DNA from 2 places in the Faecalibacterium sp. DFI.5.82 genome. Region 2 is predicted to be linked to the other one. Evidence: predicted binding sites of a transcription regulator. Region 2 holds the regulator's gene; the other holds the start of a gene.
What was found. Region 2 encodes Rex, which represses fermentation and respiration genes when NADH is low (regulators of the CRP and FNR family bind a similar motif). Its sites were predicted from a motif close to ATTGTTAANNNNTTAACAAT; they were not measured.

Region 1 (7,321 bases), on a different contig from region 2:
CTCGATGGGGTAGTCACGGGTGTAGCCGTAACCGCCGAACAGCTGCAGGCAGCGGCGGGTCACATCGCTTGCGGTGCGGGCTGCGATCAGCTTAGCCTGAGCAGCCTCGACACTGTAACGGACCTTTGCGCCGTCCATGGCCTGCTGCTTCTTCAGAGCGGCAGCGTAGACCAGATACTTGGCAGCCTCAACGCGGGCCTTCATCTCAGCCAGCTCGAACTGGGTGTTCTGGAATGCAGAGATGCTGCGGCCAAACTGCTTGCGCTCCTTGACGTAGGCAACGGTCTCCTCCAAAGCGCCCTCGGCAATGCCCAGAGCCTGAGAAGCGATGCCGATACGGCCGCCGTCCAGGGTAGCCATGGCCAGCTGGAAGCCCTTGCCGCGCACGCCCAGCATACGGTCCTTCGGGATACGGCAGTCCTCGAAGATCAGCTCGCAGGTGGAAGAACCACGGATGCCCATCTTATCCTCAGCCTTACCGACGGAGAAGCCCGGATCGGTGCGCTCAACGATGAAGGCAGAGCACAGCTTGGTGGGACGGCCCTTCTTATCCAGAACGTGGTCGGTGACAGCGATGACGATAAAGACATCAGCGAAACCGGCGTTGGTGATGAAGATCTTGGAGCCATTCAGGACCCAGCAGTCATCCTCTTCCTTGGCAATGGTCTGCTGACCCTGTGCATCGGTACCAGCGCCCGGCTCGGTCAGGCCGAAAGCGCCCAGCCACTCGCCGCTGCAGAGCTTGGGCAGATACTTTGCCTTCTGCTCGGGGGTGCCGTTCTCATAAATAGGAGCAGCGCACAGGCTGGTGTGAGCGGAGACGATGACACCGGTGGTGCCACAGACCTTGCTCAGCTCCTCCACTGCCATGACGTAGGACAGCACATCGCCGCCTGCACCGCCGACAGAGGTGGGGAAGTAAATGCCCATCATGCCCAGCTTGCCCATCTTCTCGACGGTCTCTTTGGGGAAGTACTCTTCTGCATCAACCTTCTTAGCCAGGGGCTTGACTTCGTTTTCAGCAAACTCGCGGTACATCTTCTGCACCATCTGCTGCTGCTTGGACAGAGTAAAATCCATCGCTATATCCTCCTAACGGGTGTTTTTTATCTCCCGGGGCCGGGGTTCTCCCCTACCCGGTTACAAACAAATTCCTCCTGACCGCTTTCCCCACGGCCAGGAGAAATGTTTATCAGAAATTACAGCTGGTCAACAGGAGTCTTGGTGCGGTCTGCGTTGTAAACGTAGAAGCCCTTGCCGGTCTTGCAGCCCAGGTTGCCGCCGCGGACCATCTTGCGGATCAGCGGGCAGGCACGATACTTGCTGTCGCCGGTCTCATGGTACAGGACATCCATGATGGCCAGGCAGATATCCAGGCCGATGAAGTCGCCCAGCTCCAGGGGTCCCATGGGGTGGTTGGCACCCAGCTTCATAGCAGTGTCGATGCCTGCGATATCGGAAACGCCCTCCATCTTGATGAAGGCAGCCTCATTGATCATGGGGATCAGGATGCGGTTGACCACAAAGCCTGCAGCCTCGTTGACCTGAACAGGGTTCTTGCCGATGGCAACGGAGATCTCCTTGATCTTCTCAACGGTCTCTGCGGGGGTGTTGCAGCCGGCGATGACCTCGATCAGCTTCATGCGGTCAGCGGGGTTGAAGAAGTGCATACCGACCAGAGGACGGCTCAGGCCCTTGCCGATCTCGGTGATGGACAGAGAGGAAGTGTTGGAGGCGAAGATGCACTCGGGCTTGCAGATCTTATCCAGCTCGCCGAAAGTGGTCTGCTTGACCTTCATATCCTCAAAAGCAGCCTCAACGATCAGGTCGCAGTCTGCGCACAGATTTTCCTTCAGGCCCGGGGTGATGGCTGCAACGATCGCGTCAGCCTTTTCCTGGGGGATCTTGCCCTTAGCAACCAGCTTCTCGTAGCCCTTCTTGATCTTTGCCAGGCCGTTCTCAGCCCACTCCTGCTTGATGTCGCACAGGGCAACGGTGTTGCCCTCAACCTGTGCAAATGCCTTTGCGATGCCCTGGCCCATAGTGCCAGCGCCGATAACACCGATCTTCATAGGAAATCTCTCCTTTAATATCAAAAATTATGTAATGGATTAGTTGTTGGTAAACACTGCCTTGGGCTTCGGTTTCTCACGGCTCAGGAAGCAGGCCATGCCCTCCTGCTGATCGTGGGTCTCGAAGCAATCGCCGAACAGCTTCTCCTCAACTTCCACAGCCTTCTCAATGGGCAGGCTGATGCCACCGTTGATGGCCTTCTTGCAGTTGCGCACTGCAATGGGAGCGTTCTTGGCGATCTTGCCAGCCAGCTTCAGCACGTTCTCCATCAGTTCAGCCTGCGGATACACGGCGTTGACCAGACCAATGCGGTAAGCCTCGTCTGCCTTGATGTTCAGGGCAGAGTAGACCAGCTGCTTTGCCATGCCCATGCCGACCAGACGTGCCAGACGCTGGGTGCCGCCGAAGCCCGGGGTGATGCCCAGACCAACTTCGGGCTGACCGAACACGGCGTTGTCAGAGCAGATGCGGATGTCGCAGCTCATGGCCAGCTCATTGCCGCCGCCCAGTGCAAAGCCATTGACGGCTGCAATGACGGGGATGGGGAAGCTCTCGATCATCAGGAACACGTCATTGCCCAGCTTGCCGAAGGCCTCGCCCTCTGCCTTGGTCATGGTGCTCATGGAGCCGATATCAGCGCCTGCAACGAAGCTCTTGTCGCCTTCGCCGGTCAGGACGATGCAGCGGATGGTCTCCTGATCAACAGCCTCAAAGGCTGCCTTCAGGTCTGCCAGAACCTCGGGGTTCAAGGCATTCAGTGCCTTGGGACGGTCGATGGTGATGATCTCGACAGCGCCCTGCACCTCGGTTTTTACAAAAGCCATTGTGAAAACCTCCAATTCAGATTCTCAGTGTTTCAAAACAGCTCCCGCGCCCCGGCAGAGTCTCCGGTCTGAGCCGGGGCGCGGGCTGTCATTCAATTCAATTTCAAAGGGAGAGCTTACATCTCAACGATGGTAGCGCAGCCCATGCCGCCGCCGATGCACAGGGTAGCCAGACCCTTGTGAGCACCACGGTGCTTCATAGCGTACAGCAGGGTGACCAGGATACGAGCGCCGGAAGCGCCGACCGGGTGACCCAGAGCGATTGCGCCGCCGTTGACGTTCACCTTGCTCATATCGAAGTTCAGAGCCTGGCTGACAGCCACAGACTGAGCAGCGAATGCCTCGTTGGCCTCGATCAGGTCCATATCAGCAACAGTCAGGCCAGTCTTTGCCATGACCTTCTTGGTTGCTGCGATGGGGCCCAGACCCATGACCTCAGGCTCAACACCGGCCAGAGCGCCAGCGACCCAGGTTGCCAGAGGCTCAACGCCCAGCTCCTTGGCCTTTTCCTCGCTCATAATGACCAGAGCAGCAGCGCCGTCGTTGATGGCGGAAGAGTTGCCTGCGGTCACGATGCCGTCCTTGGTGAAAGCGGGCTTCAGGGTTGCCAGCTTCTCGACCGGGGTCAGACGGGGGCCTTCATCGGTATCGAACACGGTGTCGCCCTTCTTGCCCTTGATGACAACAGGAACGATCTCGTCCTTGAAAGCGCCGTCCTTGATGGCCTTGTCAGCCTTGACCTGGCTGTTGTAGGAGAACTCATCCAGCATCTCGCGGGTGATGGGGCTGTAGCCGTACTTCTTCTGGAAGGTCTCGTTGGTGCAGACATTCTCAGCGGTCATACCCATGTGCTTGTTGAAGCCGGTGGCATCCCACAGAGCATCGTTGACCATGGTATCGACCAGCTCGCTCTTGCCCATGGGAGCGCCCATGCGGTAGCCGTAACGGCCCTTCATCATTGCAAAGGGAGCCATGTCCATGTTCTCCATGCCGCCTGCGACCACGATATCAGCATCGCCTGCCTCGATCATCTGAGCAGCCATGTTCACGCAGTTCAGACCGGAACCGCAGACCACGTTGACGGTGACAGCGGGGGTCTCGATGGGCAGGCCAGCCTTCAGGGAAGCCTGACGGGCAACGTTCTGGCCCAGACCAGCCTGGATCACGCAGCCCATGTAAACATGATCGACCTGCTCAGGCTTGACGTTTGCGCGGTTCAGAGCCTCCTTGATGACGATGGAGCCCAGCTCAGCAGCGGGGACGTTGGCAAGGGTGCCACCGAACTTACCAATGGCGGTACGGCATGCAGATGCGATAACGATCTTTTTCATGTGAATAGCCTCCTGATTGTGTATGTTGTGATTTAAGAAAGACTGTTTTATCAAAACGCCGAAGCGTTTCTTGCATAAGGAATGGGGGTCAGACGTTCTCTCCCCTGCTGCGCAGCTCGGCCATCTTCTGCTCCACGGCGGCTTCCACATTCGGAGTAACGAACTTGGAGATGCTGCTGCCGTAGCGGGCGGCTTCCTTTACAATGGTAGAGGAAAGATAGCTCCACTTGATGCTGGTTGCAAGGAACATGGTCTCGATGCCGGGCATCAGCGCGTGATTGGTCTGCGCCAGCTGGATCTCGTTTTCAAAATCCGTTACTGCCCGCAGGCCCCGCACCATGACCGAAGCGTGGCGCTTCTTGGCGAACTCCACGGTCAGGCCGTCGAAGCTCTCCACCGTGACATTGGGGATGCCCTTGCAGCATTCCTGCAGCAGGGCCACCCGCTCCTCCACGGTGAACAATGGGTGCTTTGCACTGTTGATGAGCACGGCCACGATCAGATGATCGTTGATTTTTGCCGCGCGCTTGATGATATCGAGATGACCTCGTGTAACCGGATCGAACGACCCGGGGTAAACTGCAGTTGCCATCGGTTTTGTCCTCCTTGCGCGCCTTTGAAAAGCGCATTGGTTCTGACATGATAGCACTTTCCAGTTTGCTGTGCAAGATGTTCTTTTCTTCTGCTACGGTGTATCGTTAATTTTTAAACAATCCCACCCGCAGTGCCACGCTGCATCCTGCTACGCTATAAGTAAAGCACATCGTCAAAATTTTATCAAGTATTTTTTGTGTACAATTTATTTTTTGTGCACCAAAGAATCTCTACAAAAAGCTAAGATTTTTAGTTATATTGCATCCAGCCCTGTTTTTTGCCAGGAAAGTATTGATTCTCCCGTTTGTTAATGATATAACTAAGTTGGAATTTACAATTCCTTTATGTTATTGTAAGAGAGGATGGTTTATAATGGATTTTACGGAATTGTATGCGCAGAAGAAAATGACAGCTGACCAGGCTGCCGCGTTGGTCAAAAGCGGCGACTGGGTGGATTACGGCTGGGCCGTGAACACCCCCGTAGCGGTGGACGCTGCCATTGCAAAGCGTCTGCCTGAGCTGGAGGATGTCAACTTCCGCGGCGGCATCCTGATGTGGGTGCCCGCCATCTTCCAGATCGAGGATCCTGCTGCCCACATGACCTGGAACAGCTGGCACATGGGCGGCATTGAGCGCAAGGCCATTGCCCAGGGCTTCTCCTTCTACTCCCCCATCCGCTACTCTGAACTGCCCCGCTACTATCGCGACAGCTCTGACCCCGTGGATGTGGCGGTGTTCCAGGTGACCCCCATGGACGAGCACGGCTATTTCAACTTTGGCCCCTGTGCTTCCCACCTGGGTGCCGTCTGCGATAAAGCCAAGAAGATCATCGTTGAGGTCAACCGGAACATGCCCAAATGCCTGGGCGGCACCGAGAACTGGGTGCACATCTCCCAGGTTGCCGGTGTTGTGGAGGGCAGCAACCCGCCCATCGGCCAGATGGCCGCTGCCGGTGCCGCCACCGAGGTCGATCTGAAGGTGGCAAACCTCATCGTCCCGCAGATCCCCGACGGAGCCTGCCTGCAGCTGGGCATCGGCGGTATGCCCAACGCCATCGGCAACCTGATCGCGCAGAGCGACCTGAAGGATTTGGGTGTGCACACCGAGATGTATGTGGATGCCTTTGTGGATATTGCAAAGGCAGGCAAGATCACCGGCCGCCACAAGAATCTGGACAAGGGCCGTCAGGTCTATGCCTTTGGTGCAGGTACCCAGAAGATGTACGATTACCTGAACGACAACCCGGAGTGCATGGCCGCTCCCGTGGAGTACACCAACGACATCCGCAGCATCTCCGCCATCGACAACTTCATCTCCATCAACAATGCGGTGGATATTGACCTGTTCGGTCAGGTGAACGCGGAGAGTGCAGGCATCAAGCACATTTCCGGTGCAGGCGGTCAGCTGGACTTTGTTCTGGGCGCATACCTTTCCAACGGCGGCAAGAGCTTCATCTGCCTGTCCTCTACCTTTATGAATAAAAAGACCGGCAAGCTGGAGAGCCGCATCCGTCCCACCCTGGAAAACGGCAGCATCGTCACCGACACCCGCGCAAACGTGCACTACCTGTGCACCGAGTACGGCTGTGTGAACCTGAAGGGCCTGACCAGCTGGGAAAAAGCAGAAGCACTGATCAGTGTGGCACACCCCGATTTCCGGGACGAGCTGATCGCCGAAGCCGAAAAACTGCACATCTGGCGCAGGAGCAACAAGCGCTGACATTGCCGCAGGGAATCCTGCTGTCTGCGGCAGGAATGGAGTTTCTATGACATGATGGACAAAAAACCGCATATCAAACCCTATCTCTACGGAATGTTCGCAGGCTTTGGCGCGATCAGCCTGAGCATCCTCTTCTTTTTCCTGATCTACCGCTTTCAGGGCTTCGGCAATGCCGTTTCAACCCTGACAGGCATCCTGATGCCCTTTATCTACGGCAGTGTCATTGCCTATCTGCTCAAGCCGGTGTGCAACTGGCTTGAAGCATTTCTCCACAAGCTGTTCCCGGAAAAGATGCACCGCTTTGCCAACATGCTGGCCGTTGCTCTGACCATCCTGTTCGGCCTGCTGCTGATCTACGCTCTGATCATGATGATCGTGCCGCAGCTCATCAACAGCGTGACCGCCCTGTACTACACGGCACGGGACAACATCGGCGACTTTGTGGAGTGGATCTCCAAGCAGGAGCTCATTGCCAACAACAAAAAGCTGCTGGACTTCATCGAGAACTCTTACGACAGCTTGGATGCCAACCTGGATGCCTGGATCAAAAACACCCTGCTCCCCTCCATGCAGAACATCCTCAGCGGTGCCGCCGTGGGCGTGGTGAACGTGGTGACCTGGATCAAGAATTTCGTTATCGGCCTCATCGTTTCGGTGTATCTGCTGGCCAGCCGGAAGAAGTTCGGGCAGCAGGGCAAGCTCATCCTTTATAGTTTGGTCAAGCCCCGCTGGGCCGACCTCATCATGGAGGAAGTCCGTTACGCTGACCGGATGTTCGGC
Region 2 (7,321 bases):
TGGGGCGGCGGCCCTGCTTGATGAAGTATTTGGCAAGCTTGGCTGCGTGGGTCGTTTTACCGTTGCCCTGCAGGCCGCAGAGCATGATGATGGTCTGACCCTTGTTCTTGACGATCAGGCGGGGGGCTTCCTCGCCGCCCATCAGGGCAACGAGCTCCTCGTTGACGATCTTGACCACCTGCTGGGCGGGGGTCAGGCTCTCCATGACCTCCTGACCCATGGCGCGCTCGGAGACCTTGGCACAGAAATCCTTGGCAACCTTGTAGTTGACATCGGCTTCCAGCAGGGCCATCCGCACCTCGCGCATGGCGGCTTTGATGTCGGCCTCGGTCAGCTTGCCGTGGCCGCGCAGCTTTTTGAACACACCGGCAAGGCGGTCGGTCAAGGATTCAAATGCCATGTTCGGTGCTCCTCTCAAAATAGTAATGGTGTCAGCTCTCGTTGACTTCGTCGATGGAGCGGATCAGCCCCAGCATCTTGTTCAGCGTTGCTGCATACTCAGTGGTGGTGAGCCTGGCATAAGGGCCGGTGCACTCGAACCGCGCGTCAATGACCAGCTGTTCCAGTTCCTCCAGCTTTTCCTGCACCCGGCGGTAGCGGCCTGCAAAGCCGACCTTGGCTTCCAGCTCTTTCAGGGTGGTCTCGCCATGCTTGATGGCATCCCGTGCGCCCTGACGGGTGATCCCGAAGTTTTCCCCGATCTCACTGAGGGAGAGGTCGTCGTTGTAATACTGGTTCAGCATCTCGCGCTGCTTGGGCGTGAGCACCTCGCCATAAAAATCGAGCAGATAGCCCATTTCAAAGTCTTTTGCCATGATGCGTTCTGCCCTGACCTCCATTTGTTGTAAAGTTCATTTGCTTTACATACGGAGTATAGCAGACATTCTTTTCCTTGTCAAGGCTTTTTTCCATCACTCTGCTGATTTTTCGGCAGGTTTTTCTCCATTTTGTCCAATTGCGGCTTGACGCTGGGCACAGGATGCGCTACCTTATAGATATTAAACCTCTCAGTCTAGGCCTGATGGCTTTGCCAGCTCCCCTAACAGGGGAGCCCTTGGCATGGCAGACAGTTCTGTGCTGACTGCTCAGGTTTGCGTAAGGGAGGAATTTCGTGGCAATCTATCCAAACATCTACCAGACCCTGGTCCCCTGTCCGATCGTGGAGCTGCGGGGCTATCTTGCCGCCTGCGGGCTCAAAGGGCGGCTGTATGCTTACCTTGATTATAATGGGCCCACCGGCACGTCCCGCGATTCGGTGGCCGAGGGGATGCTGGCCCTTGCGGCGGAAAAGCACAAGCTGCTCCCGGGCCAGCCCATCATTGAAGCGGCCTCCGGCTCCTTTGCCATGGCGCTGGCCCTTGCCGGGCGGACGGCGGGCCACCCTGTGGTGCTGACCATGCCGGAGGATGCCCCGGCCCTGCGGCAGGAATACCTGCTCCGGCTGGGGGCACAGATCCTGCATTCCCCCGCCCAGCGGGGCCTTGCGGGGGCCCGGGCGCTGGCAGAGACCACCGCTGCCGAAAAGGGCTGGTACTATATGAACTGGCTTGCCAACGACGATAACCCCGAATACCATCGCCGGGTGACCGGCCCCGCCATCGTGCAGGCCATCTCCCGGGAGGGCCGCAGTCTCGTGGACACCATCACGGTCGGCGTGGGCAGCGCGGGCACCATCACCGGCGTAGGCGAGACCATCAAGGCCTGGACCAACGATGTCCGCATCGTGGCCGTGGAGCCCTTTGAGAATCAGGCTCTGGGCGGCGGCTTCACCGGCGGGCACGGCATCCCGGATATCGGCTACGGCATCGTGCCGGGCAATTACAACGCCTATGTTGTGGATAATGTAGCCGCCGTTACCAGCACCGATGCCAACCGCGCTGCACAGCGGGTCCTTGCCACCGATGCCATTCCCGCCTCCCCTGCCGCCGGTGCAGCCCTCCACGCCGCTGCACAGCTGATTGCCACCGGCACCAGCCGCTCGGCGCTGGCTATCTTCAGCGGACGGCAGGCATTTAATCTATAAAGAAAAGAGAGTTCCAAATGACCAAGGATATGACGACCGGCCCGATCACACCGCTGCTGGTCAATTTCACCATTCCCCTTGTGCTGGGTAACCTGTTCCAGCTGACCTATAACGCCGTGGACAGCATCATTGTCGGCAAATTCGTGGGCGAGGATGCCCTTGCCGCCGTGGGCACCTCCAACCCGCTGATGACGCTGGCGATTTTGTTCATCAACGGTGTCTGCCTGGGTGCAGGCATCCTTGTCAGCCTGGCGTTCGGGGCAGGCAACACCGAGCTGGTGGAGCGTCAGGTCTCCACCACCGCCATTGCAGGCTCCGTCTTTTCCCTGGTATTTTCGCTGACCTGTGTGATTTTGGCAAACCCGCTGCTCCGTCTGCTGCAGGTGCCGGAAGAGATCCTTCCCATCGCTGTGAACTACCTGCGCATCGTGTTCGGCGGGCTGCTGTTCACCTTCTTCTATAATTTCCTCGCCGCCACCATGCGTGCGCTGGGCGACAGCAAAAGCGCGCTGTACTTCCTGATGATCAGTTCGGTGCTGAACATCGGCGGCGACTTGTTCTTTGTTGAGGTGCTGGATTGGGGCTCCGAGGGATGTGCCCTTTCCACCGTGCTGAGCGAAGCGCTCTGCTGCGTGTTCTGCCTGATCTATATCCGCTGGAAGGTCCCTGTGTTGCAGCTGGGCAGGCGCTGGTTCATTTTTGACTCATCGCTGCTGAAAAAGACCATCAGCTACGGCTGGACCAGCGCCATGCAGCAGGCCACTGTTCAGCTGGGCAAGATCGCCATTCAGGCCATCGTGAACACCATGGGTGTCAACGCCATGGCAGCCTTTGCCGCCGCAGGCCGCATCGATGACTTTGCCTATGTGCCCCAGCAGAACATCGGCCATGCCACCACCACCCTGATGGCCCAGAACCGCGGTGCAAGCAAAAAAGAGCGTGTCCGCGCCAGCTTCTTCTGCGGCCTGAAGCTGGAGTTCCTCTACGCCATTTTTATCACCGCTGTCTGCTTCTTCTTTGCCGAGCCCATCATCCGGCTCTTCGTCACCGATGCCGCCGTGGTGCATCTGGGAGTGCGCTTTTTGAAGCTGGTCTCTCTGTTCTACCTGATGCCCTCGCTGACCAACGGCATCCAGGGCGGCTTCCGCGGCCTGGGCGACCTTAAGATCACCCTGAACAGCAGCACGCTCAACATGGCAGGCCGTGTGGCGGCCGCTGCCGTCTTTGTGCTGCTGATGAAGATGGATATTGAGGCCCTGCCGTACAGCTATGTTGTGGGCTGGATCCTCATGCTGGTCTATGAAGCCCCCATGATGGTGAAGTATCTGCGGAAGGGCGATCTGTAAGCCCGACACCGCCCCGGGCAGGTCTTTTCTCTCACTCAGTCCGCTCGATCTCCCGGTACAGCCATTCCAGTGCATCAGAGATGCCGCCCAGCTGATCGATGAGCTTTTCCTTTACGGCCTTTTTGCCGTCCAGCATGGTGCCCACGTCCATCACCAGCTCACCGGTGCGGAGCATCAGCTCCGAGTAGCGCGCTGCCGTAATGCCGCTGTGGCCCGCCACAAAGCCGGTGATGCGCTCCTGCATCTGCTCGAACCACCGCATGGTCTGGGGCACGCCCAAAATCATACCGGAGTGGCGGACCGGGTGCACCGTCATGGTCGCCGTGGGCACGATAAAGCTGCGCCGGGCGCTGACTGCCAGCGGGATGCCGATGGAGTGGCCCCCGCCCAGCACAACCGTGGCACTGGGCTTTGAGATGCTGGCAATGAGTTCTGCCAGCGCCAGCCCGGCCTCCACGTCCCCGCCCACGGTATTGATGAGCACCAGCAGGCCCTCCACAGCGGGGTCCTCCTGCACTGCCACCAGCTGCGGGATCACATGCTCATACTTGGTGGTCTTCTGGCCCTGCGGGGCCTCCACATGGCCCTCGATCTGGCCGATCACGGTCAGGCAGTGGATGGCATGGGGGCCGCGGGTGCGCCACACCGTGCCCAGATCTTCCAGCTGCTCTTTCTCCAGCCGCTGCTGTTCGGTGGTTTCCTTTTCATATTCCGGCATGTTGGCTCCTCCTCAGGGTGTTTTTTTCAGTGTTCCCGGGGATCGAAGCAATATGCGGCGGCTAAGATTTCTTTACTTTGAAAAAAATTGGCCCAGAGGATTTGACATTCTGTCTCATTGCAGTATACTTTATACTAAGAATAAGATTGACAAGTATATATCATTATTGTTCAGAAACTGTCTTAATCGCCGGTGCACCTTGCAGGGCGCAAAGAGACCGGCATTCCCTTTGGATGAAAGGAGAACCATTTCCATGAACAATCCCGGCAAAGCTTCCCTTCCGGTGATCAAGCGCCTGCCCAAGTACTACCGCTACCTGCGGACGCTGAAGAACGACGGCATCACCAGCATCTCCTCCCGCGAGCTGGCCGCCCAGATGGGCACCACGGCCTCTCAGGTGCGGCAGGATTTCAACTGCATCGGCGACGTGAACGGCCGCCAGGGCATCGGCTACTCGGTGGAGAACCTGCTTTCCATCCTGGAGCATCTGCTGTTCGGCAACGGTGACCTGCTGCCCACCATCCTCATCGGCTGCGGCCGGTTGGGCAAGGCAGTCAGCCGCTTCATCACCACCGACACCAACGGCTACAAGCTGATCGCCGCCTTTGACAATTCCCCCAGCGAGGTGGGCAAAGAGATCAACGGCATCCGGATCTTACACGTTGACGAGCTGGAGGCCTTCTGCGCAGAGCATAAGCCTGAGGTGGCTGTGTTCTGTGTGCCCCGCAGCGGTGCGGAGGAGCTCAGCGGCCGGCTGGTCGAACTGGGCATCAAAGGCTTCTGGAACTTCTCCCACTATGACCTGTCGGTGCCCTACCCCGAAGTGGTGGTGGAGAACGTCCACCTGGGCGACAGCCTGATGAGCTTGGGTTACCGCCTGCGCAATCAGGACTGATCTATCATCTATTCATAACGTATCACAGAAAACAGGCAGCCCTCTCCCCCCGAACGAGCAGAGAGGGTTGCCTTTTTATGAGGAGAGCAACTATGGCGAAGCTATACTTCCGATACGGTGCCATGAACAGCGGCAAAAGCACCGCGCTGATGCAGGTGGCCCACAACTACGAAGAGCAGGGGATGCGGGTGCTGATCCTGAAGCCCCAGGTGGACACCAAGGGCGGCGGCGAGCTGGTCAGCCGCCTGGGCGTGCGCCGCAGGGCCGACCTGCTCATCCCGCCAGAGGTGGATGTGTTCGAGGCCGTGCGCGCCGCTTCTGCCGGGGAGCAGCCGCTGGCCTGTGTTCTCTGCGACGAGAGCCAGTTCTTTACCCCGGCACAGGCCGAGCAGCTGTTCATGGTCACGGTAGACCTGAACATCCCGGTCATCTGCTACGGCCTGCGGTCAGACTTTTCCCTCAAGGGCTTCCCCGGCTCCACCCGTCTGCTGGAGCTGGCCCACACCATTGAGGAGATGAAGACCATCTGCACCTGCGGGCGCAAGGCCACCTGCAACTGCCGCAGGGTCAATGGGGAGTTCGTCTTTGAGGGCGAGCAGGTCGCCATCGATCTGGAAAATGATGTGCAGTATGTCAGCATGTGCCCCCAGTGCTATTTCAAGGCACGGCGGGCGTTTTACGCCAAACGGAACGCACAGTAAGTGTCGATTTCCGGCAGGCACAGGAGCCCTCTCCTGCGTGAGATCCCAGATCTCCCAAAAGATTTTTACAGTTTTCAGAGCGCTGCCCAGCCGGGCGGCGCTCTTTTTTGCCTGCCGCCTTCCAAAGTGATATATCAGTTGTATCCCACGGCGAACGTTTTTTGCACAATTGATATATCAGTTTATAAAACAGCGATATCGTCACTTTTTTCACATGTTGTATACAACATTATACCGTCAATTTCGCAAAAAGTTACAAAACCATTGCAATTTTAGAGGTTCTGCCACACTCTCTCGGCCCGTTTCTATGCAATCTATCCAATTATGCAGATTGTATATTTTTTCGCTCCAAGTTTATTCATTTCGGCAATGCCGTCAAATCGCCGCAAATCACGAGAGCAATATTTGTTCGTTTTTTGTCCGTATCACTTCAATTTACATCTTTCTTTTTCCCAGCCCTTTTGTTATCATATTTGTATACAACGAGCCTTGTGCAGAAAGGCCCGCTCGATGTTTTTTGATTTATTAGGAGGAGAACAACAATGAGCAAGGCAATTTCCCGTCGTGATTTCCTGAAGGTCACCGGTGCTGTTGGTGCAGCTGGTCTGCTGGCTGCCTGCGGCGGCAATGGCGGCGCTGCTTCCAGCACCGCTTCTTCCGCAGCCGAGGCTGCTTCCGTGGCTGGCTTGAGCAGCGATCCCGTTACCCTGACCATGAGCTGGTGGGGCGGCGAGTCCCGCCACAACGCTTACCAGGAGGCCCTGAAGGCTTTCTCTGCTGAGCACACCACCATCACCGTCAACCCCACCTTCGCTGCATGGTCCGGCTGGGAGGACACCATGTCCACCAAGTTTGCAGGCGGCGTGGCTGAGGATGTCTGCCAGATCAACTGGAACTGGCTGTACAACTACTCCGGCAACGGCCAGACCTTCCTGGATCTGAACAGCGTCACCGATTACCTGGATATGTCCCAGTGGGACGACGCAAAGCTGGGTGCCTGCAACGTTGCAAATGCACAGCAGTGCGTGCCCATCTCCATGACCGGCCGTATCTTCTACTGGAACATGACCACCTTTAACAAGGCTGGCATCACCGAAGTTCCCGCCACTGAGGATGACCTGTTTGCAGCCGGCAAGGCTTTCCAGGAGAAGCTGGGCGATGATTACTATCCCCTGCACCTGGGCGCATACGACCGTATGATCCTGATGGTGTTCTACCTCGAGTCCAAGTACGGCAAGGACTGGGCAGATCCCACCACCTCTACCCTGAACTACACCGCTGACGAGATCGCCGAGGGCATCGACTTCATCAAGAGCCTGGTCGACGGCCACGTCATCATGCCGCTGCCCACCTACTACGGTGCAAACGGCGACGGTGCTACCCACCAGTCCAACGAGTGGATCACCGGCAAGATCGCCGGCATCTTCGAGTGGGATTCCGCTGCTTCCAAGTACCAGGACGCTCTGGACGAGGAGAACAAGCCCGGCTTCACCGTTGGTGAGGAGATCAAGTTCGGCGATTACAACGGCGGCTTCTCCAAGGTCTCCATGGGCATGGCCATCACCAAGACCTGCAAGAACCCCGCTGAGGCTGCTACCCTGATCGAGTACCTGTGGAACGGCGACGGCGCTGCCATCA

Region 1: the regulator Rex is predicted to act here: its motif matches at 4,923-4,942, upstream of coaD (pantetheine-phosphate adenylyltransferase).

What each region holds. Positions count from the first base shown of each region.
Region 1 is NZ_JARFIS010000001.1:513,577-520,897, reverse strand. Features, by position in the region: gene P0G09_RS02650 (acyl-CoA dehydrogenase) at 1-1,080, opposite strand, end outside; gene P0G09_RS02645 (3-hydroxyacyl-CoA dehydrogenase NAD-binding domain-containing protein) at 1,200-2,072, opposite strand; gene P0G09_RS02640 (enoyl-CoA hydratase-related protein) at 2,112-2,897, opposite strand; gene P0G09_RS02635 (acetyl-CoA C-acetyltransferase) at 3,014-4,228, opposite strand; gene coaD (pantetheine-phosphate adenylyltransferase) at 4,317-4,820, opposite strand; gene P0G09_RS02625 (butyryl-CoA:acetate CoA-transferase) at 5,195-6,541, shown strand; gene P0G09_RS02620 (AI-2E family transporter) at 6,593-7,321, shown strand, end outside.
Region 2 is NZ_JARFIS010000011.1:60,506-67,826, reverse strand. Features, by position in the region: gene ffh (signal recognition particle protein) at 1-400, opposite strand, end outside; gene P0G09_RS12835 (sigma factor-like helix-turn-helix DNA-binding protein) at 432-815, opposite strand; gene P0G09_RS12830 (pyridoxal-phosphate dependent enzyme) at 1,112-2,023, shown strand; gene P0G09_RS12825 (MATE family efflux transporter) at 2,041-3,369, shown strand; gene P0G09_RS12820 (ATP-dependent Clp protease proteolytic subunit) at 3,401-4,087, opposite strand; gene P0G09_RS12815 (redox-sensing transcriptional repressor Rex) at 4,341-4,982, shown strand; gene P0G09_RS12810 (thymidine kinase) at 5,075-5,683, shown strand; gene P0G09_RS12805 (extracellular solute-binding protein) at 6,226-7,321, shown strand, end outside.